DNA from 3 places in the Neobacillus sp. 19 genome. Region 1 is predicted to be linked to each of the others. Evidence: riboswitches for the same ligand, from Rfam matches in the RefSeq annotation. Region 1 holds a riboswitch; each other region holds the start of a gene.
What was found. Region 1 has a riboswitch for S-adenosylmethionine ahead of metK (methionine adenosyltransferase). Riboswitches for the same ligand answer to the same signal wherever they lie in the genome.
Positions count from the first base shown of each region.

Region 2: it holds a riboswitch for S-adenosylmethionine, as region 1 does, so the genes downstream of both, ACO1D1_RS14200 (homoserine dehydrogenase) here and metK (methionine adenosyltransferase) in region 1, are expected to answer to the same signal.
Region 3: it holds a riboswitch for S-adenosylmethionine, as region 1 does, so the genes downstream of both, ACO1D1_RS10245 (O-acetylhomoserine aminocarboxypropyltransferase/cysteine synthase family protein) here and metK (methionine adenosyltransferase) in region 1, are expected to answer to the same signal.

Region 1 is NZ_JBMPZU010000050.1:77,709-85,511, reverse strand. Features, by position in the region: gene ACO1D1_RS15505 (hypothetical protein) at 1-527, shown strand, start outside; partial or broken gene pckA (phosphoenolpyruvate carboxykinase (ATP)) at 620-2,207, opposite strand; SAM riboswitch class I at 2,446-2,594, shown strand; gene metK (methionine adenosyltransferase) at 2,871-4,070, shown strand; gene asnB (asparagine synthase (glutamine-hydrolyzing)) at 4,330-6,234, shown strand; gene ACO1D1_RS15485 (gamma carbonic anhydrase family protein) at 6,278-6,790, opposite strand; gene ACO1D1_RS15480 (lysophospholipase) at 6,897-7,700, shown strand; gene ACO1D1_RS15475 (tetraprenyl-beta-curcumene synthase family protein) at 7,718-7,803, shown strand, end outside.
Region 2 is NZ_JBMPZU010000045.1:22,970-30,772, forward strand. Features, by position in the region: gene recX (recombination regulator RecX) at 1-380, opposite strand, end outside; gene ACO1D1_RS14180 (YfhE family protein) at 550-684, shown strand; gene ACO1D1_RS14185 (YfhD family protein) at 792-977, shown strand; gene ACO1D1_RS14190 (glycosyltransferase) at 1,106-1,789, opposite strand; gene ACO1D1_RS14195 (glycosyltransferase family 2 protein) at 1,809-3,104, opposite strand; gene ACO1D1_RS14200 (homoserine dehydrogenase) at 3,260-4,258, opposite strand; SAM riboswitch class I at 4,331-4,442, opposite strand; gene ACO1D1_RS14205 (galactosyltransferase-related protein) at 4,565-6,526, opposite strand; gene ACO1D1_RS14210 (galactosyltransferase-related protein) at 6,627-7,736, opposite strand.
Region 3 is NZ_JBMPZU010000031.1:263,678-271,480, forward strand. Features, by position in the region: gene gcvH (glycine cleavage system protein GcvH) at 1-72, shown strand, start outside; gene ACO1D1_RS10225 (toprim domain-containing protein) at 312-668, shown strand; gene ACO1D1_RS10230 (thioredoxin family protein) at 675-983, shown strand; gene ACO1D1_RS10235 (MFS transporter) at 1,240-2,496, shown strand; gene ACO1D1_RS10240 (hypothetical protein) at 2,631-2,981, shown strand; SAM riboswitch class I at 3,062-3,164, shown strand; gene ACO1D1_RS10245 (O-acetylhomoserine aminocarboxypropyltransferase/cysteine synthase family protein) at 3,229-4,545, shown strand; SAM riboswitch class I at 4,676-4,779, shown strand; gene ACO1D1_RS10250 (methionine ABC transporter ATP-binding protein) at 4,907-5,932, shown strand; gene ACO1D1_RS10255 (methionine ABC transporter permease) at 5,925-6,590, shown strand; gene ACO1D1_RS10260 (MetQ/NlpA family ABC transporter substrate-binding protein) at 6,607-7,434, shown strand.

The DNA.
Region 1 (7,803 bases):
AAACACTAAATATTGATGCCGTAAATGTTAAAACAGGAGAAACGCAGCATCTTGATAAAACATCATTGTCTAGCGGGTTATACGGTGCCGATGCCCATGCACTTACCAATTTTGCAACCTTGGATCAACCAGGATTCTGGAACTTGGAATTTACTTTATACAACACTAAAGGGGAAAAGAAAAATGCAGGTGAATTTACTATATATGTGAAGGAGCCCTATATTACAATTGGGAATTCCACATTAATGATATCGCAAGAAGATTTATATGCTGGTTTTTATGAGGAAACCGATATTGAGATAGAGGGAGATGACCTTCCTCAGGAGATAGAATTAGAGATATTCAGCCTGGAGACAGGGGAGACATCCACCTTTACATTTAAAGATAAAACAGACTATACAAAGACAGATGGTAAAAATATTTCAACGTACAAGGGAGATTTTCAACTGAAAAAGAGCGGCAAATATCGTTTCACTGTTTTACAACAGTCGCAGACGGTAGAAGTAAGAAAGCCCATATCCAATTGATATGGGCTTTCTACTTAGAGAATTGTCCGGCTCCAGCACCCTAGCGGCTAATGTCTTTCGCTCCGCTGACCAGGATGCTTTCGCTTTTCATATTAGGCGAGAGGGCCGCCTTTTTCTTCAATTTCCTCCGCAACATTGGTAAACTTCTTAAAGTTCTCGCGGAATTTCCCGGCAAGTTCTTTAGCTTTTGCCTCATATGCAGCACGGTCAGCCCATGTTTTATTCGGCTGCAACACTTCATCTGGGACACCGGCAATGTGAAGCGGAATATTTAAACCGAAAATTTCATCTTTAACGGTTTCAACATGATTCAATTCGCCTTCCAAAGCGGCCTGAACCATTGCTCTTGTGTAGGAAAGCTTCGATTCGGCTGCCGACTCCATACTCGCCGCCGGTCCAGCCTGTATTGACTAGAAAGACATTTGCGCTATGTTCAAGAATTTTTTCACCGAGCATTTCTGCATAACGTGTAGCCGGAAGCGGCAGGAATGGCGCACCGAAGCAGGTAGAGAAGGTGGCTTCAGGTGACGTGACTCCTCGCTCTGTTCCGGCAAGCTTTGACGTATATCCGCTTAAGAAATGATACATTGCTTGTTCTTTTGTTAATTTTGCAATTGGCGGCAATACCCCGAATGCATCTGCTGTTAAAAAGACGATTGTATTTGGATGACCGGCAATGCTAGGCTGAACAATATTATCGATGGCTTGGATTGGGTAGGCTGCCCGTGTATTTTCGGTTAATGTTCCATCATCATAATCAGGGATTCTTGATTCTTGATTCATGACAACGTTTTCAAGAACTGTACCAAATCGAATGGCGTCAAATATTTGCGGCTCTTTTTCCCGCGAAAGATTTATACATTTGGCATAGCAGCCGCCCTCCACATTAAAGACACCGTTGGAAGACCAGCCATGCTCATCATCGCCAATCAGTTTGCGATTAGGGTCAGCCGATAAGGTGGTTTTTCCTGTTCCGGATAAACCGAAGAATAAGGCTACATCCCCTTCCTGACCAACATTTGCCGAACAATGCATTGAAAAAATATTATTTTCAGGCAGCAAATAATTCATGACCGAAAAAATAGACTTTTTCATTTCCCCGGCATATTCTGTGCCCCCAATTAAGACAACTCTTTGTTCAAAGGATATAATAATAAAGGTTTCTGAGTTTGTACCATCAACAACTGGATTCGCTTTAAAATTTGGTGCAGAAATAACTGTGAAACCGGCATCATGTTCCAATAATTCATCTTCAGAGGGACGAATGAATAACTGATGCGCGAATAAATTATGCCATGCATATTCATTTATAACTTGAATAGGTAAGCGGGATCTTTTATCCGCACCGGCAAAGCCTTTAAATACAAAAATTTCATCTTGCTGTTTTAAGTACTCAAGTACCTTCTGATACAGGTTTGTGAATACCTTTTCAGAAATAGGCTGATTTGTTGGTCCCCATTCGATTTTATCCTTCGAAGACTCTTCCAAAACAATAAATTTATCCTTCGGTGACCGCCCAGTGTATTTGCCTGTAGAGACTCGAACAGCTCCAGTTGAGGTTAAAGTCCCTTCATTACGAGTAAGGATTTTTTCAACTAATTGAGGAACGGACAATTGAATTTGGGCATGACTTTCTTGTAACAATTGTTTTAATTCATTTGGAATATGAACAGAATTCATTCACTGAAACCTTCCTTTATCCTTATTTTTAGAATGATTATGGTAAATAGTATAACACATTAACTCCAATAATCTATGCTATTTAATAAAAAATCCGCATAAAATACTTTATTCATAGAATCATAAAAAAGTCATGAACACAATATATAGGAAGAAAAGAAAATAGCAGAAAAGTTTTCAATAAACCCATTGACATCGTTTGACAGAGTAGGTTATGATTTACCCTTGAACGGATACTCTCTTATCCCGAGCTGGTGGAGGGACAGGCCCAATGAAACCCAGCAACCTGCAAACGAATATAGATGTGATCAAAGAATTCTCTTATCAGTCTAATTTTCGGGCAAAGGTGCTAAACCTGAAGCAAGGCTTGACCTTGAACGATAAGAGTGAAAGGCACGCAAAACTTTTGCTATCAACCTTTCCTCACGATGGAAAGGTTTTTTATTTGCAGATTTTTTACGTGCTCCATTATCGCTGCTTTTTATTCCATCGTTAGAATTTCTATGGGGCTGCGTCCAATCTGTTGTTTTATAATAAAAACCCCATGTTTATTTCATACTACTAAGGGAATGAGTTCCGTATCAACCCGAGGTTAAACGGCAAGATATGCTTTTATCCCACACAGCTAACCTCACTTTATTTCAATACTAAGGAGGAATTCAGATGTCAACAAAACGTCGATTGTTCACTTCTGAATCAGTAACTGAAGGTCATCCTGATAAGATTTGTGACCAAATTTCTGATTCCATTTTAGATGCTATTTTAGCAAAGGATGCCAATGCCCGTGTTGCCGCTGAAACATCAGTAACAACCGGATTGGTTCTAGTTGCAGGTGAAATTACTACTTCTACTTACGTGGATATTCCAAAGATTGTTCGTGAAACGGTTAAAGGTATTGGTTATGATCGTGCTAAATATGGTTTTGATTCTGAAACTTGTGCTGTTTTAACATCGATTGGTGAACAGAGCCCTGATATTGCGATGGGTGTCGATCAGGCACTTGAAGCACGTGAAGGTCAAATGTCCGATGAAGAAATCGAAGCAATTGGAGCAGGAGACCAAGGGTTAATGTTTGGTTTTGCTTGTAATGAAACAAAAGAACTAATGCCTCTTCCAATATCACTTGCACACAAGCTTGCTCGCAAATTAACAGAAGTACGTAAAGATAAAGTTCTTGAATACCTTCGTCCAGATGGAAAAACGCAAGTAACTGTTGAGTATGATGAAAATGACAAGCCTGTTCGCATTGATACGATTGTTATATCAACTCAGCATAATCCAGAGGTAACGTTAGAACAAATTCAACGTAATCTGAAGGAATATGTGATCAATCCAGTTGTTCCACAAGAACTAATTGATGAAAATACAAAATACTTCATAAATCCAACAGGCCGTTTTGTAATTGGCGGACCACAAGGGGATGCCGGTTTAACTGGACGTAAAATCATCGTTGATACGTACGGCGGCTATGCTCGTCATGGCGGCGGTGCTTTCTCCGGTAAGGATCCTACTAAAGTGGACCGTTCAGCGGCCTATGCAGCTCGTTATGTAGCCAAAAATATCGTGGCGGCAGGACTTGCTGAAAAATGTGAAGTACAGCTTGCATATGCAATCGGTGTAGCAAGACCTGTTTCTATTTCTGTCGACACATTTGGTACAGGTAAAGTAAGCGAAGAAATATTAGTTGATCTTGTAAGCAACAACTTTGACCTTCGCCCAGCAGGAATCATTAAGATGCTCGACCTTCGCCGCCCAATCTACAAGCAAACAGCCGCATACGGCCACTTTGGACGTACAGATGTTGACCTTTCTTGGGAGCGCACGGATAAAGCAGATGCTTTACGCAGCCAAGCAAATATCTAATTAGAAAAGCAAAGTATCCTAGATGCTTGAGCATGAAAAAATAGAGGTGGGAGTTGCATTTTATATGTAACTCCCATTTTTATTTTTCGTCTATATTCTGTATAGTAATCCTGACGTATAGAATAAAATGTTTAGGTAGGACAAAAGAAGTGAAAAATGAAGATAGACTAAATTTCCTAATGTTCACAGTGCCTTTTTTTAAAAAAAAGTGGTAGTATTAGAGAGGTTTTATTTTTAAATGGAGTAGGTGAGGTACATAATGTGTGGTTTTATCGGTTGTGTACACGACAAAACACAAAACTATACTGAAGAACAAAAACAACAATTTAAAAATATGAATGATATCATTACGCATCGCGGGCCGGATGATGACGGTTTTTATTATGATGACCACATCCAATTTGGGTTCCGCCGCTTGAGTATTATTGATATTGAAAGCGGACACCAGCCGCTTACGTACGAGAATGAGCGCTATTGGATTATTTTTAATGGTGAGATTTATAACTATGTAGAGCTTCGTGAAGAACTTCTTAAAGAGGGCTTATCTTTTGCTACGAGCTCCGATACAGAAGTCATCATCGCTCTTTATAGCCATTTAAAGGAAAAAGCGGTAGAAAAACTGCGTGGGATGTTTGCTTTTGTCATTTGGGATAAACAAGAACAGACGCTTTACGGGGCACGTGATCCCTTTGGTATCAAACCATTCTTCTTTTTGGAAGATGAAGAAAGAACATTCTTTGCATCTGAGAAAAAAAGTATTCTGCTTGCGTTAGAAAATGATGTGCTCAATTATGATTCGTTGCAGCATTATTTGACCTATCAATTCGTTCCTGAGCCATATACATTGTCAGAGGGAATTCAAAAGCTAGAGCCTGGTCATTATTTTACAAAAAAAATTGGCTCCTCTATGGAAATCAACAGGTATTGGAAGGCACAATTTAAGCCGGTACTGAAATCTGAGGATGATTATATTAAAGAAATTCGTGAGATTCTATTTGATTCAGTTGAAAAGCATATGCGCAGCGATGTTCCGGTTGGATCGTTCCTTTCTGGAGGAATTGACTCTTCGATTATTGCGTCTATTGCCAAACAATTTCACCCGGCAATTAAAACGTTCTCTGTCGGCTTTGAGCATAATGGCTTTAGTGAAATCGATGTCGCTAAAGAAACGGCTGAAAAACTTGGATTGGAAAATATCAGCTATGTCATCACACCAGAAGAATACATGAACGAGGTTCCAAAAATCATGTGGCATATGGATGACCCGCTTGCCGACCCTGCTTGCGTGCCGCTTTATTTCGTTGCCCGCGAAGCCCGTAAACATGTAACCGTCGTTCTATCGGGAGAAGGGGCCGATGAGCTATTCGGTGGCTATAATATTTATCGTGAACCGCAATCACTTGAGGTATTTAATAAAATCCCAAGAGTTGGGAAAGTGTTGTTAAAAGGGATTGCGAATATGATGCCTGAAGGAATGAAAGGCAAAAGTTTTATTGAACGCGGTGTCACTCCAATGGAAGAGCGTTATATCGGGAATGCGAAAATGTTCACCGAAGAAGAGAAGCGGGATCTATTAAATGTTTATCATGAAGGATTGAATTACTTAGACGTAACGAATCCGCTTTACCAGGAATCGAGAGGCTACGATCCTGTCGATCGGATGCAGTATATTGATATTCATACGTGGATGCGCGGGGATATCTTGCTTAAGGCCGATAGAGTAACTATGGCCCATTCGCTTGAACTAAGGGTGCCATTTCTAGACAAGGCCGTATTTGAGGTCGCATCAAAAATTCCGACTAGCTTGAAGACAACGAATGGAACCACCAAGTATATTTTGCGAAAAGCCGCAGAAGGAATTGTGCCGGCACATGTGCTTGATCGGAAGAAGCTTGGTTTTCCAGTGCCAATTCGCCACTGGTTAAAAAATGAAATGAATGATTGGGCGAAAAAAATCATCCGCGAGAGCAATACGGATCATTTAATCAATAAAGCATACGTCTCTAGATTGCTTGAAGACCATTGCCAGGGAAAAGCTGATAACAGCCGGAAAATTTGGACGGTTCTCATGTTCATGGTTTGGCATCAAGTATATGTGGAGGATGTTTATTCCTTTCAACGTGATTATGCCATAAACAAAGAGCTACAAACAATGAAGCACTAAAAGGAAAGCACCCAATTATTTGATATGGGTGCTTTTCAAATTTTCATGACTGAAGTGACTTATAATATTGCCCCTTCTCCGCATATTGTGTATAAATGCGTTCGATTTCTTTTTTATCCTCAGGAGTTAATTCTCTAATAACTTTAGCAGGTCTGCCAAAAGCTAAAGTATTAGGAGGGATTTTCTTTCCTTGTGGAACAAGACTGCCAGCGCCAATAAATGCACCTTCCCCAATTTCGGCTTGATCAAGGATAATGGACCCCATGCCGATAAGGGCCCGTTTCCTGATAATACAGCTGTGAAGTATCACCTGATGGCCAATGGTGACTTCATCTTCTAAAATTAGCGGGTTGTTAGGACTTTGGTGTAAGATAGAATTATCTTGGATATTTACTTTATTTCCAATCTTCGTTGGTGCAACATCACCGCGGATACTTGTATTAAACCAGATGCTTGAATATTCACCAATTTCAACATCTCCAGTAATGGTTACATAATCAGCAATGAACGCTGTCTCGGCAATTAAAGGGTATTTATCTTTATAGGGATAGATCATCGGGTTCGCTCCTTTTACATTCATACTTCTATTTTAGCGATGCCGAACTTAATTTTCAAAATAATTCACTTTTATTAAGAAACAAATATGTCTAGGGGGAAATGATATGTGGAAGTGGGAAGCTGAAGGGGAAGCTAAAGCGGTAATCGTAATCGTTCATGGGGCAATGGAACACCATGGCCGATACGGCTGGCTGATTGAAATGTGGCGATTATCCGGCTTTCATGTCATCATGGCTGATCTTCCGGGGCAAGGCATGACAACAAGAGCCAGCCGCGGCCATATTGATTCTTTCGATGAATATATTATTGAGGTAAAGGATTGGATTCAAGCTGCCTATCGCTATGAACTGCCTGTATTTTTAATTGGGCACAGTATGGGGGGGTTAATTTCAATCCGTCTTTTACAGGAGGAACGATTAAATATTGCAGGTGTGATTCTTTCCTCCCCATGCTTAGGACTGATTCATACCCCTTCAAAATTTTTAGATGCCATGTCGCACCTCTTAAATGCAGTGTATCCTTCTTTAAGGATGAATTCAGGCTTGACCGTCCAAATGGCAACAAGAAACGAGGATGTCCGGGAAGCGGATTCCAATGATACACTTTACGTGACAAAGGTTTCGATCAGATGGTATCGTGAACTGGCGGGCGCGATTAAACAAGCATTCGTCAATCTTGATAAAATTCAGGATATCCCTATGCTTGTAATGCAGGGCGGGGATGATAAAATTGTAAATAAAGCTACCGTTAAAGAATGGTTTAATAACGTTCCATTATCTGAAAAACGTTTTAAGGAATGGCCGAAATGCTATCATGAAATTTTTAACGAACCGGAGCGGGAAGAAATTTTTGAATACGCAAAGGACTTTGTTAACAGCCAATTAAAAGCAATTGGATACATTGTATAGAAAGGACGTCTTAATCCATGAAGCCAATCACCCTCATGTCCAGGGTATATCGCAAAATCATTCCAGCAGTCCACCAAGAATTGGCTTATTGGAGAAGCCGGGC
Region 2 (7,803 bases), on a different contig from region 1:
GTATTGGCCTGTGTCCTCACGTAGGCTACAGCAAATTCCTCGTCATTTATGTATTTCTGAGCGGTTAATTTATGGATCACCTCTTTGATGATGGGCTCGTCCATTTCTTTTTTTAGAAGATAATCGTTAATTTCTTTTTCAGACCTCATCCTTCTGGCCAAATAATTAACTGCAAGGTTGTACGCTTTACGAATGTCATCCTGGTATTGAATTTCCAAGAAAGAGAAATCATCAAGCTCCATCCCTTTTTTTAATTGGTATTTAATTAATACATCGCTGTCAATACTAAAAGCATATTCTTCACCTTTACCATAATCCATAAACACATTAAACCGATCTTGATTTTTCTGCTGTGTGGTGATTTTTGTAATAATGGCCATTTTCTTCACCTCAAAACTACTTTACCATATTCCTCTTAAGTAAAATGCTTAAAAAATATATTTTCCTAAATTTAGTATCTTTCCTTTCGTATTAGGCAAAAATGGAAATGAGTTTTTTTCCACTTAGCTTGATGACGATTAACTAAAATTGGTGAAAGGAATGAGCAAAATGGCAGAAAAGAAAAAGAAGGATAAAGATCGAGGTAAATACCCTTTAACAAGCATGCAGGAAGTATCCTATCAACGGGAATTTAAAATGGCAGATCGTGCCGGCGGTTTTCATGACCGAAAAACGAAGCTTTAAATCAATATAAAATTTTTCCACTAATGAACCTCTTTCGTTCGGTAAAAGCTATTTTTAGGGGCGTTCCAGCTCCCTATTATTTTTTACGAATGAAAGGGGTTTTTCGAATGGGTCGTTCTCGTGGACATAAAAGTCGGGATAAAAATAAAGGGTCACTTCCACAGGTGCCGAAAAACATGAAATCAGATGGAATCGATGTGGAATATTCACAAGAATTAGCGGATAACGCAGATCTTGAAGCACAAGCACGTGCCAATGCTGCTAACCAGCGGGTAAGTAATAAGAACAAATAGGTACTTTTTTACGTAAAGAAAACTCGTCGATTGGCGAGCCCGTTAGGTCGAAGACAGTCGGCTAAAAAAGAAGCAGGTTTTGCCCTGCTTCTTTACAGTCTTGTTACCGTCTTTTTAGCTCATGTTTTTTATTTACTTTTTGAAACAATCGACTGAAAATCATCTGTATAACTGACTAAATCGCCCCACCCCATCAAATCTTCATCAGAAATCTTCCAAGTATGCTGCTCTAAGTCTTGACGAATAACGGCAAAATGGCGGGGATTTGTGGAGTAAATCTGGAAGCCTGCTTTTTTCGCTTGATCAATAAAAAAATAATCCTCGGCCCGATTTACCTTTTCAAAGCGAATATGATAAAACATCTCTTTTCTGAACAGTAAAGTCGCCCCGGCAACCGTGTCTGTAATGGAATTTCTAGTACCGTTGACATATATTAACGCTTTCTTATTTTTAAAATAAATATAGTAAGAGCTTTTACCGACAATCCAAACATTTTTATTTTTAAAGGCATCCATTGAACTGGTAATATATTCAGGACCATAATAATCATCGTCATCAAATTTCGCAATATAGTCAGAGTTTGCGTTCATTACTCCAAAATTTAAGCAGTCGCCTAAGGTTGCTTTTTCATGCAGCTGAAATACTTGTACGTTTGGATAATCCCTTGCCTTTTTAATCCAACGGTCAATATCCATCGAATCTTTATTCAAAATAATAATTAACTCTTTATCCTTCCAGGTCTGCTGTTGATAATTTTTAAAAACATTATCGATACTCTCTTCTCTTATCGTACACGTTATAATGGAAACCACTTTTTCACTCCTTCAATGGTTATGAATTGATCACTTGTTGTAAAAATTTTTTAAAATGAGGATAGTCTGTCAGATTATTTACGTCATTAAGGAGCTCATTCCGGTCATTTGTCCCAAAACCTGCAGCCCCCAAAATATTAATTGGAGAAATATCAACTTGAAGCATAAGGATAATCGTTTCCAGGATGAGGACGAATTTTTCCTGAAAAATTTGAAAGTGCTCAGATTTCAACTGCTGAAACAATTTATAATCTCTTAAGATCTTGTTCATGGTCAATAAATCTGTAAGCCCCGAAAGTTCTAGTCCAAGAATAAGAACATCGACTTCATGATGCTTTACCGTAAATAGACCAAAGTTGGCAATTGTCTCTTTCCATTTGTTTTTAGCCACCGGATGCTCCTGATGGTAAGTAGTCAACTCATTACTGACAACATATTGCGCTCCCATTTTGTATAAACGGTAGCCTAATTCCCAATCTTCGTAACCGTAATGGTGAAACTCCTCGTCAAATAAACCTGCATCCACAATCAATTCTTTCCGTATAGATACATTCCTTGTAAGAAACGCCATCCATGGAAGGGTAAAACCTTCCAAATCCGCACCGAAATTCCTTGTTATTTGCCGAAACCATGGATATTCCTTATATGCTATATCCCTGTATATTTTCCTTACTAAATCACCTCTGTCTAATAGTGGATAAGGTTCCTGAAGCACATCCTTACAACCCTGAAGTCTCTGAAATATCTCTTGGTTTTTTTCTGTTAGGTAGGTGATTCTGTTTACTTCTTTCTTAGAAAAGTCTGGGAATACACATGAATATAATATTTTGGAATGTAACCCCCCTGATAAAATGAGGTTATGTTTCGATTGGTGATACTTATAGTGTTTTTCAACAAAGTCAGGTTCTGTGAGTATTTCTGCATCGAGAAAAATTAGAATGCTCCCCCTGGCAGAACGAATACCTAAATTTCTTCCCTTTGCCCTTCCAAGATTTTTTTTACTGTGGATATATTTAAAATGGTATGGTGGGGAATAGTCTTTTAGTTTTTCTTCCGTTTGGTCTGTCGAGGCATCATTTATTAGGATTACTTCCATTTTTGCCGGATTAAACGTTTGTAGTTCAAGTGAATAGAGGGTAAATAAATTGAGTGGATATTTATTTTGCGATGGAATAATAATACTGACTTCAATGTCTTGATTGTTTTTATTTATTGAGGAACTCAAGCTGTTACTAATTTGATGACTTTGCTTCGTTTCTTTTGGTCTACTTTCCTTTTTTATACTTTCTGACCATTTAAAGCTATTTCCTAACATGATGCACCCCACTTATTTATTGTTTAATGAAATAACTAGTCCAATTGGTCGAGCTTTTACACAATATGTTATCCAAATGATTTTGACTAAACTTGAGCCCTTAGAAAACGAAAAAAGAGCTTATGGGCTCCTTTTTATGTGAATAGTTTTCATTTTTACAATGTTGTTAAAACGGTGGTTCGTTGGGACGGTGCATTGTTTTTACATACGTAAACCAAATCTTCGATAACAGCACTGGCAGTTGGAAACATTCCAGCACCTGGTCCTTGAAGTGTGATTTCACCAACAATGTCAGATTGTATACTGACAGCATTCTGAACCCCTTCCACATGGTAAAAAGGATGCTCTTTTCCAACAAGGACCGGCTTGATTGTAGCTTTAATATGCTTCCCAGACTTACTTATTTGGGCAATATGCTTATACCTTAAGCCTTGTTCTTCCGCTTTTGCAATTAATTCACTTGTAATATTGGTAATCCCTTCCCGTTCTACATCATGCCAGTTTGGTTCCTCTCCAAAGGCAATCCTGCTAAGAATCATTGCTTTATAAAAAGCGTCAAAGCCCTCAATATCATTTGTCGGGTCAGCTTCAGCAAACCCGTTTACCTGAGCTCCTTTTAGTGCTTCGGCAAATGACAGTCTCTCCTCGCGCATTTCGGTTAAAATGAAATTAGAAGTGCCATTTAGAATTCCTTGCACCTGCTTCACTCGGTTAATATTTAATAACTGTCTCAGCGTCTGAATAACTGGTATTCCCCCTGCAACTGTCGCTTCATACCCAACCGAAACATTATGTTCCTCTGCCAGGTTAAGCAATTCTTGTCCGTGATGTGCAAACATTTCTTTATTCGCGGTAATAATATGACATCCCTTCTCAATTGCTTTTTTCAAAAAAGAATTGGTAGGTTCTCTATCAACGATGGCCTCGACGACAACATCAAGCTGCGGCAGGTTTAGAATATCTGCAAAATCTGTCGTTACGAGCACCTCATCACTAATTTCCCTTTGTTTCTGCTTGTTTTTAATTAAGATCGCTGCCACTTCTACCTGTTTGCCTAAAACAGATGTCAGCTTTGCCGCATGAGATTGGATCGTCCGATAAACTCCTTCCCCAACCGTTCCAAAACCGAGAATTGCCACTTTTATTACAGACATGTTTTTCCGCCCCTTTACTTTATTTGCCTAAAACAGGAAAAGCCCCCTTCATAAGAAGAGGGCTGATTCCTCCTCTTATCTTTCAGGTTAAAAATAACCTGCAGGAATTAGCACCTTTTCAAGGAATACCTTGATGGTTGCCGGGCTTCATCGGGCCTAGTCCCTCCGCCGCTCTGGATAAGAGTAATATTTAAGTGTCAAAATTTTATTATTAGAATTCATTTTAGTTGAAACAATTTGAACTGTCAATGAATTCAAAATCATCTTTGAAAGATTTTTTTGAATCTAATGAATTCTTTTTTTATTCTACTGCTCATTGGTCCAATAACCTAGTCTATCACCATACTTAGAAATTAATAAAGTTGATCCATTCTCTAGCTGAGTCAGCATAATAGGTTCAACATCCTGACTAATGATTAGAGATGGTCCATACCAAGGATATTCTTTCTGATTATTATCCCTCCACCATAATCCAACCCCCCCTGAGGCTAATTTACTTACTACCTCAAACCGCCCAGAATCGGTTTCATTCCAAACAGGGGTACCAATTACTCCTTTTGCAAATGTTTCACTCTTGTACCATTTTCCCGTCCTTTGATCTTCCCAATAATGTGACAAATAATTTTTTCCAGACCGCACAATTAACTCTTTATTTCCAAAACTACTAGTAATAGGTAAAGAAGGCGTATACCCATCCTGATTACTTTCATACCATGGATATTTTTCTTTACGATATCGCTTACTATAATATTCTGTTCCAAGATGCTTAATAAATTTTCTAGCCAAATCTCTTTTATCACGCTCAACCGGATGACACAACCAACTATTATTAATCTCATTAAGGCAGTAGACTATTTCATCTAAAGTAAGGTATGGACGATAGCGAATCACCTTTTCGTCCATATTGTTTGGATAGCTTTTAATACGGAATCCCAACTCCCTTGCCATGTTGACAAAAAATATCTCGTCTGTGCCGAAAGAGATTGTTTTAAGCAAAGCTCTTTTTAGTTTATCCTTTCTTTCTGGATGAAGTAAGGATTTTACAAGCGATTTGTTGATAACTTGGCCAACATTGAAAATTCCATAGAATGGGTTTACATTAAATAACCTCTCCCATCTATATAGGTCCTTCTTTAGTTCGTCCCCAATATACCAATCTTCTTCAGGAATCCGCAGTTTTACCGCCATATAGTCGGTATCTCTCATTTGTTTCTCAATGAATTCTTCATATCCTTTTCTGAAAAACAAGGCATCAGAATCAATATTGATTAGATAGTCATACTCCATCCCCATCTCCTCGAGCCATTCCATAGTCTCAAGAAAATAAATGGTCGTGAATCCCCGCTCCAACTTTCGGCTGGAGGGACATACAGGAACCCCTAAATTATCACAAAGGGCTGGGTCATCCCCGCCATTGTACAAGACCATCGTGCTATTGGGACAAAAGTGTCTTACATTATCGATTAATTCCTTCACAAGGTCCCGCTGTTCATGAACGAGGATCATAAAACAGATTTTACTTTGAGAGGAATTCGAAATCTTATTTAACTTTTCAGAGTAGAGGGATTTTTTCGTCACAAAAAAGTCCTTACGTTCCGTGATTATTTTTAACATGTCATACTTGTTGCCGCTTGCAGATAAATACCGATTTAGCAGCTTCTGATTATTTAGGTTTGAATCCGTGTAAGCAGTTGGGTGCCATAAATGAAACACTTTAGCTTCAATATTAACGAATTTTCCGCAAATAGTATTGACGGCATGTGAAAAGGCATCATCTTCTCCACCCCAGCCAATAAAACGCTCATCAAAACCACCGACCGCTTCGAAATTCGCTCGCGGAATGACATTTAGTTTTCCAGCGAATCCTTTATAGATCCAATTAGCTTTATTGCATTCTTCTACTCCTACTCTTAGCGGCCAGCTTGGTTGTTTGCTAATCAGATATTTTGTTGCCTCTTTGGGAACATCATATATTTCTGTAAAAGGAACGACCCATGCCGCTTCTTTAAGTAGTTCAATAGATTTTAAAATAATTTTAGGATCATAAACAATATCCGCATCTGCAATTACAAGAATATCTTTCGTAGCCTTTTTCACTGCTTGATTTACAGCTTTCGATTTATTAATTTCATTGTCGCTATAAACCCCTAGACATAATTCGGCATCTGGCATTACTGCAGCATAGTATCGTTTTATCCATTCAAAGGCCTCTTCCCTTGGACCATGATCTGTTTGGAAAGGAATGATGATAGAAACATTTTCAAACATACACTATCTCCCTTTTTGTTTATCTGTTGTTCTTGGCCAAATATCTCCACACAAAAAGATAATTTGGCCATTGGGCAAATTCTAATAAAGAAGTAACTTACTAAACTGTTGGTCCAGACCAAGGATGGTCAGGTTTTTTGTTGTCTCTTAGCCAAAATCCCACTTCACCAGTTTTTAATTTACAGACTACCACAAATTGCCCTGAATTATTTTCAAAAAATAACGGGTTTCCCGTTACTCCTTTAGCAAACGTCTTACTTTTATACCACTTCCCATTAGGTTCTTGCCAATAATGGGTCAAAGAAGAACCTGACCGCACAATAAGCTCTAAGTTACCAAATTTACTTTTGATTGGAATAGATATGGAGTAATTTTTGGAATTATCCTCATACCATGGATATTTCTTACTTTTATATTTTTTTGTATTTTGTTCATTTTCAATATGCAGAGATTCAATTAATTCATTTTTATAACTGTTTATATTATCAATATTATTAGTTTTAATCTTATCTAGGGAACTTTTCCGTTCATTAATGAGCTTGGTCATTTTTTTCTTATTTCCACTTGCTTGTTTATAGCGGCCAAGAAGATCAGCATTCGCTTTACCATGTGGATTCGTTTGATAGTTTGAACTAGGGTGCCATAGATGGAATATTTTCCCCTTAACGTTTACAATCTCCCCACAAAGCGTACGGACAGCGTGGGAAAATGCATCATCCTCACCTCCCCAGCCAATGAACCGTTCATCAAAACCGCCAACTGCTTCGAAGTTTTCTCGAGGAATGATAAAGAGTTTACCCGCAAATCCTTCATAAACCCATTTTGATTTGCTACATTCTTCATATTTAATATCAATAGGCCATGTTGGTTTTGTTTTAAGTAATCTTTTAGTACCTTGCCATTCAATATTATATACTTCCGTAAAAGGGACTACCCATGCTGCTTTATCAAGTAATCTTATCGCTTCCACAATAATATTGGGGTTATAAACGACATCCGCATCAGCTATTACAAAAATATCTTTTGTTGCTTGTTTAGCTGCTAAGTTTACAGCCTTAGATTTATTAATATCCTCTTCATTGATTAGTCCCAAACATAATTCAGCTTCGGGCATAACACGAGCATAATACCTTTTAATCCATTCAAAAGCCTTCGCCCTTGGACCATGGTCTGTTTGGAAAGGTACAATTATTGAAACGTTTTCTAACACTGTAACTCTCTCCTTATTTATAAAAGTTTTATACATTCTAATTTTTACTTATTGTATGTGAATTGAT
Region 3 (7,803 bases), on a different contig from region 1:
CTTTCCGATTCTAGCGAGTTGGACAAGCTGATGACAGCTGAACAATATGAAGAAATGACAAAGGAAGACTAATCATTAAATTTTTAAAAGCACCTTAGCGGGTGCTTTTTCTCTTAATTTACCACTTTTTCTTCTACTAAGATGGGGAAACCTATCATAAAATAAAAAGTGTAGGCGTTGATTAGAGAAGCAAAACCCTACTTTTATACTGACAGTAGTGATATAGTTAACATACACAATCAATAGGGCACACGTAATCAATATTTTAGAATATGTTAACATAAACAACTTCTATTACAGGTGATGTGGATATGTATGATTCGTATGTTGACAAAGTTCTTATTGTCGAAGGAAAATCGGATAAGAATAAGGTAAAGAGTATCGTAAAGGAACCGGTCGAAATCATTTGTACCAATGGGACGATAAGTCATACCAAATTGGATGAATTGATCGATTTTCTCGAAGATAAGGATGTCTATATCCTAGTTGATGCCGATGCCGCCGGTGAGAAGCTTCGCAAACGGTTTAAACGGGAGTTTCCGCAAGCGGAACATTTATATATAGATCGTATGTATCGCGAGGTAGCGACCGCGCCGGTGCACCACTTGGCGACCGTCCTTCTGGGAGCGAACATCGATGTTCATACTGAGTTTTTAGAAATGGGATAATGATTTATGAATGAATGGAATCGAAATGATCTGGAAGCTTTCCTCGATGATGCGGAAAGCGGGCTAATCTATTTTTATACACCACTCTGCGGTACCTGTCAGCTTGCATCTAGAATGCTGCAAATCGTGGAGGAGTTAGTTACCGTTAAAATGGGTAAATTGAACTTGAACTTTTATCCGGATATAGCGGTTGAGTTTGCGATTGAAAGTGTACCGTGCCTGTTAATTGTTCAAGGAGGCAAGGTGAAAGAAACCCTGTATGCGTTTCATTCCGTACCCTACTTGCTTGAAAAAATGAAACAACATTTAAACTAAGCAGATGCGGGTTGCGTCTGCTTTTTGATTAAATGTTAGTAACCTGAGCCAGGCTAGCCGCCTGGCTTTTTCAATGTAAAAGAGACCGGTTAAATGCTAGCAGCGAGTAAAAACCTGATCAATGCTTTCCAGCTGCAAAAATAGGGTGATTTGATGAAAAAATGTTAGAGGAATCTAAAATTTCCTTATTTACAAAAACTTACCTCCTGGATTATGATACTTAGGGATACGAAATAATTGAAGGGGCTGAAACAAAATGGCCTTTTATCATAACTGGGCGGCGCAATTTAAAACGTATAATCGTAACATCAAGTTAAGCTTCATGGCTAATATTTTTACACAAATCGGCCTCGGTATTTTTATGGTAATTTATAATTTTTATATACGAAAACTCGGATACACAGAGGCGGTTAATGGCCAGGTCATTGCGATGACTTCGCTTGCCACAGCGATTATTTTAGTACCGGCAGGACTGATAAGTGACCGATACGGACGGAAAAAAGTGTTTTTTTATGGCATTTTGATCTCCGGTGCTGTATTACTTTTGCGGAGTATTTTTTCCACACAAGGAGTGCTTATCGGACTTGCTTTCACGAGCGGATTGACAATGGCTTTTCTGCAAGTATCTAGCATCCCATGGCTCGCGGAAAATTCGACGGCGGATCAAAGGGTGAATTTATTTAGTCTCCATTTCGCCTTTATGACTGCGGCAAATGTTGTGGGAAACCTGTTAGGCGGGACGTTAACGGACTTATTTTCCTTTTTTGTCAGTGATATCAATAGTATTCGTTTCACTTTGATTATTGGTGCTATCATTTATCTAATTGGTATCTTCCCAGCTACGAAATTCAACGAACCTCCGAAATCAAAACCAACCGTAAAAAAGACCGGTTCAGCCTCCTGGAAAAATGAAGGGGTGAGGTTGATCGTTTTATTTGCGATTGCCCAGCTATTGATTGGCTTCGGAGCAGGCCTTGTCATACCTTATCTTAACCTGTATTTTGCTGATCGCTTTCGTGCGTCCACCACATCTATCGGCTTAATCATCTCACTTGGTCAGGCGGCCACGGCCTTAGCGATGTTTATTGGGCCGCAAGTGGTCAAAAAAGTCGGCGACGTAAGGGCGGTTGTTTATTTGCAGCTGGCATCGCTGCCATTCCTCTTACTAACTGCGTTTACAGAACATTTATGGCTGGCGGCACTTGGATTCTTGTTCCGTCAAGCGTTAATGAATGCTGGGAATCCGATTCAAATGTCGTTAATGATGTCGAAAGTTAACGACTCGATGAAGGGCCTCGCGAATTCCGTCAACCAAATGGTGTTTAATTTAGGGTGGGCGTTCATGGGGCCGGTTTCTACTGGGGTTGTTGTCAAATACGGCTCATATTGGGGCTATGCCTATGTTTTCACGATAACGGCAACTCTATATCTAATCGGTTCGGTCTATTTTTTCCTAGTATTTAGAGGCTTCTATGTTAAAAAAGATCTATCTGCAACAGCCAAAATTTCATAAAGATACGACATATTTCTCAGGAAATGATCGGAATGTTGAGGAAATAGGATGAGAATTGTCGAGTGATTAATAGAGGATTCCACTACTTTTTACTGAATTAGAAATTATAAAAGTAAGTGACCGGAGTGGTGGAAATGATCGAAGCGGTAGAAGCATTTCTAGTAAAAGTAATAGAACAAGGGCATATTCTTCCCTTGATACAGCAGGCGGACGTACAAATCATTCTTCAATGGGAAGAACAACAAAGCATACAGCTGATCATAAAAAGCGGCGGCATCTGTTTCACTAAAAATCCTGACTTTCAACAAGGGAATTATGTGATTAGCGGTTCCCCCACCGCAATGACACAGCTGATTGAAGGGACGGGAAGGCTGCGCGTGCTTGAACAGCAGGGACAGCTAGAAATCATGGCACCATTAAGAACCATTCTTTTACTAGAATCAATCTTCTTTTTAACAAAAGCACAGTTGGCAAAAATAATTTAAACAAAGCTATTGACTCGGAATTAAACTTCATGTAAAGTATTATTTAAATATTCTATTAATAAAAACAATTCAATAAAGCATTCTTATCAAGAGTGGCGGAGGGACTGGCCCTTTGAAGCCCGGCAACCGGTTTGGACACGGTGCTAAATCCAGCAGAGCTAAGTAAGCTCTGGGAGATGAGAAGAGAGAGCCCCCTCTTCTTATGAAGTGGGGTTTTGTTATTTAACAATAAAAGGAGGAAGCAAGAATGGCAGAAAATCAAAAAAAGTATCGTTTTGAAACATTAAGTGTTCATGGAGGATTATCACCGGATCCGGTAACGGGTGCACGTGCGGTTCCAATCTATCAAAACAACGCCTATCAATTTAAAAATACTGAGCACGCAGCGAACCTATTCAGCTTAGCGGAGCCAGGTTACATATATACCCGGATTCACAATCCAACAACAACCGTTTTTGAAGAAAGGGTTGCATTGTTAGAAGGCGGCGTCGGCGCACTTGCCGTTGCCAGCGGAATGGCGGCGATTACGCTTGCGATTTTAAATATTGCTGAAGCAGGGGATGAAATTGTTTCTGCCGCAAACCTTTATGGAGGAACCTACAATTTATTTGCCGTTACTCTTCCTAAATACGGAATCAATGTAAAATTTGTTGATGGGGATGATCCTGAAAACTTCCGTGCAGCGATTACGGAAAAAACAAAGGCCGTTTTTGCCGAAACGATTGGTAATCCGAGCCTTCGTGTCCTCGATATTGAAAAAGTAGCGGAGGTTGCTCATGAAGCAGGCGTACCGTTAATTATTGATAATACCTTTGCGACGCCATATCTGTGCCGGCCAATTGAGTATGGTGCAGATATTGTCGTCCACTCAGCGACGAAATGGCTGTTAGGGAATGGAACGTCCACAGGCGGAATCATCGTTGACGGCGGTAAGTTTGATTGGAATTCATCGAAATTCCCAGGATTCACCACTCCGGATTCCAGCTATCATGATTTGGTCTATGCTGAAGCACTCGGTGCAATTGCGTACATCATTAAAGCTCGCGTGCAATTATTGCGTGACCTTGGACCTGCCTTAAGTCCACAAAATGCCTTCCAATTTACGCTTGGACTTGAAACCCTTCATGTTCGGATGAAGGAGCATGTGGCCAATACGAAAGAAGTGGTCGATTATTTGGAAAATCATCCAGCAGTTGACTGGGTTTCCTACCCAGGGCATGCATCACACCCTGACTATGAATTAGCGAAAAAATATTTACCAAAAGGTGCTGGTTCAATGGTCGTTTTCGGAATTAAGGGCGGTAAAGAATCAGGAGCTAAACTAATTGATTCCTTATCACTTTGGGCACATGTGGCCAATGTAGGCGATGCAAAAAGCTTGATCATTCACCCGGCAAGTACGACGCATCAGCAATTAGATGCGGAAGGACTAAAGGCTGCGGGTGTATCAGAGGATTTAATCCGTCTTTCGATTGGAATCGAAAATGTTGAGGACTTAATTGAGGATCTTGAATCTGCGATTGAAGCGGCAACAGGATTATCGTCATTGAAGACTAATGCCTAAATTTACCTAAATCCATTTTTCCGAATATGAAGAATTATTCGTTGACACCCCTATTTATCCATGATACGATAGCTTTCGTAATCTAATTACTGAAATATTAACGTGTTAATTGAATATAGAATGCTGTAAGCTCTTATCAAGAGAGGTGGAGGGATGTGCCCGATGAAGCCCGGCAACCGTCAATTATTGAAATGGTGCCAATTCACACAAAGCAATTGCTTTGGGAGATGGGAGAAAGGTTTAGTTCGTGATGCCTTTCTGCCTATGCAGAGAGGCTTTTTATTTTTTAAAATATTTTTTCCCAAACAGTCAAACCCTATATTTAACTAACTTGTAATCAGGATAAGAAGCAGGTGATTCAATGATTTCAATAAAAAATGTCCGTAAGATTTTTCCTTCCAAGCAAGGTGAATTGAAGGCAGTTGATGAAGTCAACCTTGAAATTCAAGAAGGAGAAATTTTCGGAGTGATTGGTTATAGCGGTGCCGGGAAGAGTACCCTCATCCGCATGTTAAACGGGCTGGAGCTTCCAACCGATGGGAGCGTGACAGTTGCCGGCAGAGTGATTTCAAAGATTAAGGGTGCTCAACTTAGACAAGCCCGTCAGGAAATCAGCATGATTTTCCAGCATTTTAACTTATTGTGGTCGAGAACAGTGAGCGAGAATATTGCTTTTCCACTTGAAATCGCCGGTGTCAAAGGCGATCAAAGAAAAAAACGAGTGGCTGAGCTGATCAAGCTGGTTGGCTTGGAAGGCCGAGAAAATGCCTATCCATCACAATTAAGCGGCGGGCAAAAGCAGCGGGTCGGGATTGCCAGAGCACTCGCCAATAATCCCAAAGTATTGCTTTGTGACGAGGCAACTTCGGCTCTCGATCCGCAAACAACCGATTCCATTTTGGAATTGTTAGTGGATATTAATAAGCGCCTTGGGTTAACCATTGTTTTGATTACCCATGAAATGCATGTTATTCGAAAAATCTGTCACCGGGTGGCGGTAATGGAAAGCGGCAGGGTTGTTGAGCTTGGATCAGTGCTTGATGTGTTTAAAAACCCGCAGCAGCCGATTACGAAACGATTTGTCCAGCAAGTGACGGAACCTGAAGAAACGAAAGAAACAATCGAACATCTAATCGAACGTTATCCGAGAGGACAAGTGGTTCAGCTCTCATTTGTCGGTGAAGCAGCAGAACAGCCATTAATCACAAATATCATTCGTGATTATGATGTGATCGTTAATATTTTACAAGGGAAAATTTCTCACACCCAAAACGGATCATACGGTACATTATTCATTCACTTAGATGGGCAAGCTCCCGAGATAGAGAAAGCCATCGATTATATTCACTCACAGCAAGTCGGCGTGGAGGTGATCAGTAATGGCTGATTTTATGGAAATGATAAAGTGGGAAAATTTATTAGAGGCCACGCGAGAAACACTTTATATGACTTCCATTTCAGTGTTTGCTACCTTTGTTTTAGGATTATTGCTAGGTCTGTTGTTGTTTTTAACAGATAAAGGCAATATTTGGGCAAACCGGACAGTGAATGTCATTATTGCCGGGTTTGTTAATATTTTCAGATCCATCCCGTTTATTATTTTAATTGTGTTATTGATTCCTTTTACTAAATTATTATTAGGGACTATGCTTGGTGCCAATGCGGCTTTGCCGGCCCTGATTATTGGAGCAGCTCCTTTTTATGCTCGAATGGTGGAAATTGCCTTAAGAGAAATCGATAAAGGTGTGATTGAAGCATCACAATCGATGGGAGCCACACATAGTCATATCATTTTTAAAGTATTAATACCGGAATCTTTACCGGCATTAATTTCTGGGATTACCGTCACGGCCATATCACTAGTAGGCTTTACAGCAATGGCTGGTGTTATTGGTGCCGGAGGACTTGGCCATTTTGCCTACCTTGAAGGTTTTCAGCGCAATAGGCCGTTAGTGACTTTAGTTGCAACCATCGCGATTTTAGTTCTAGTTTTTATTATCCAATTTGTTGGAGATTATTTTACAAATAAAACAGATAAACGATAACAGGAGGAGTTTACTAATGAAAAAATTACTAAGTGTTCTTTTCATTGCATTCGCAGTGTTTGCCCTGACTGCGTGCGGCGGGGAAAAAAATGATACCGCTAAAAAGGGTGACAGCAAGAAATTAGTGGTTGGTGCATCAGCAGTACCACATGCGGAAGTGTTAGAAGCGGCAAAACCTTTATTAAAAGAAAAAGGCATTGATCTAGAAATCAAAGTTTTCCAAGATTACATCCTGCCAAACGTAGCTTTAAGAGATAAAGAACTCGATGCAAACTATTTTCAAACACCAGGGTATTTAGACCTTCAAATGAAAGAAAACAAGGACTTTGATTTTGTTAGCGTTGGTGAAATCCATAAGGAACCAATTGGAATTTATTCTAAAAAATATAAAAGCTTAAAAGACCTTCCAAAAGGTGCGAAAATTATTATGAGTGATTCACTAAGTGATCATGGACGTATCTTACCTATTTTTGAAAAAGAAGGATTAATTAAACTTAAAGAAGGCGTTGGCGCCAATGCAAGAGTTGAGGATATTGTTGAAAATCCAAAGGACCTTGATTTCTCTACTTTAATTGAAGCGAAGTTATTAGCCTCTTCTTTCGATAGCGGTGAAGGGGATGCGGTGGTTATTAATACCAACTATGCATTAGAAGGCGGTATTGACATCGGTAAGTACGGAATTGCATTTGAAGGCCAAGACGTTGTGCCGGCAAACCTTGTGGTTGTTCGTTCAGAGGATAAAAACAGAAAAGAAATCAAAACACTTGTAGAAGTGCTTCGTTCAAAAGAAATCCAAGATTTCATTCTTGATAAATACAAAGGTGCGGTTGTATTATCCAAGTAATATATTAAATAGGAAGAAAGATACAAGTCAGTGATTCCCATCACTGGCTTTTCCTATTTCACTTGGAGCGGTGTTCACATGTACATGATTCCCGACAATTGGGTAAAAATAGAAACGACTTCGACCTTTAAATCAGTTGGAATTGTCCAAAAAATGAGGTATGATTTTAAACGGGCCCAATTTACATAACGGTTTATTGACTGAATTTTCTCATAAAGTACACTCTTATTCTCAATTAGAAGTTGCTTAATGAAAATAGTAACTTTGTTTTTACTGTTTAGGAGTTGCTAATACATTTCATTTGTTATAAGATTGTAATGAGAATAAAGTGAGAATAGAAGTATAGACCTAATTGGTCAAGATGATACA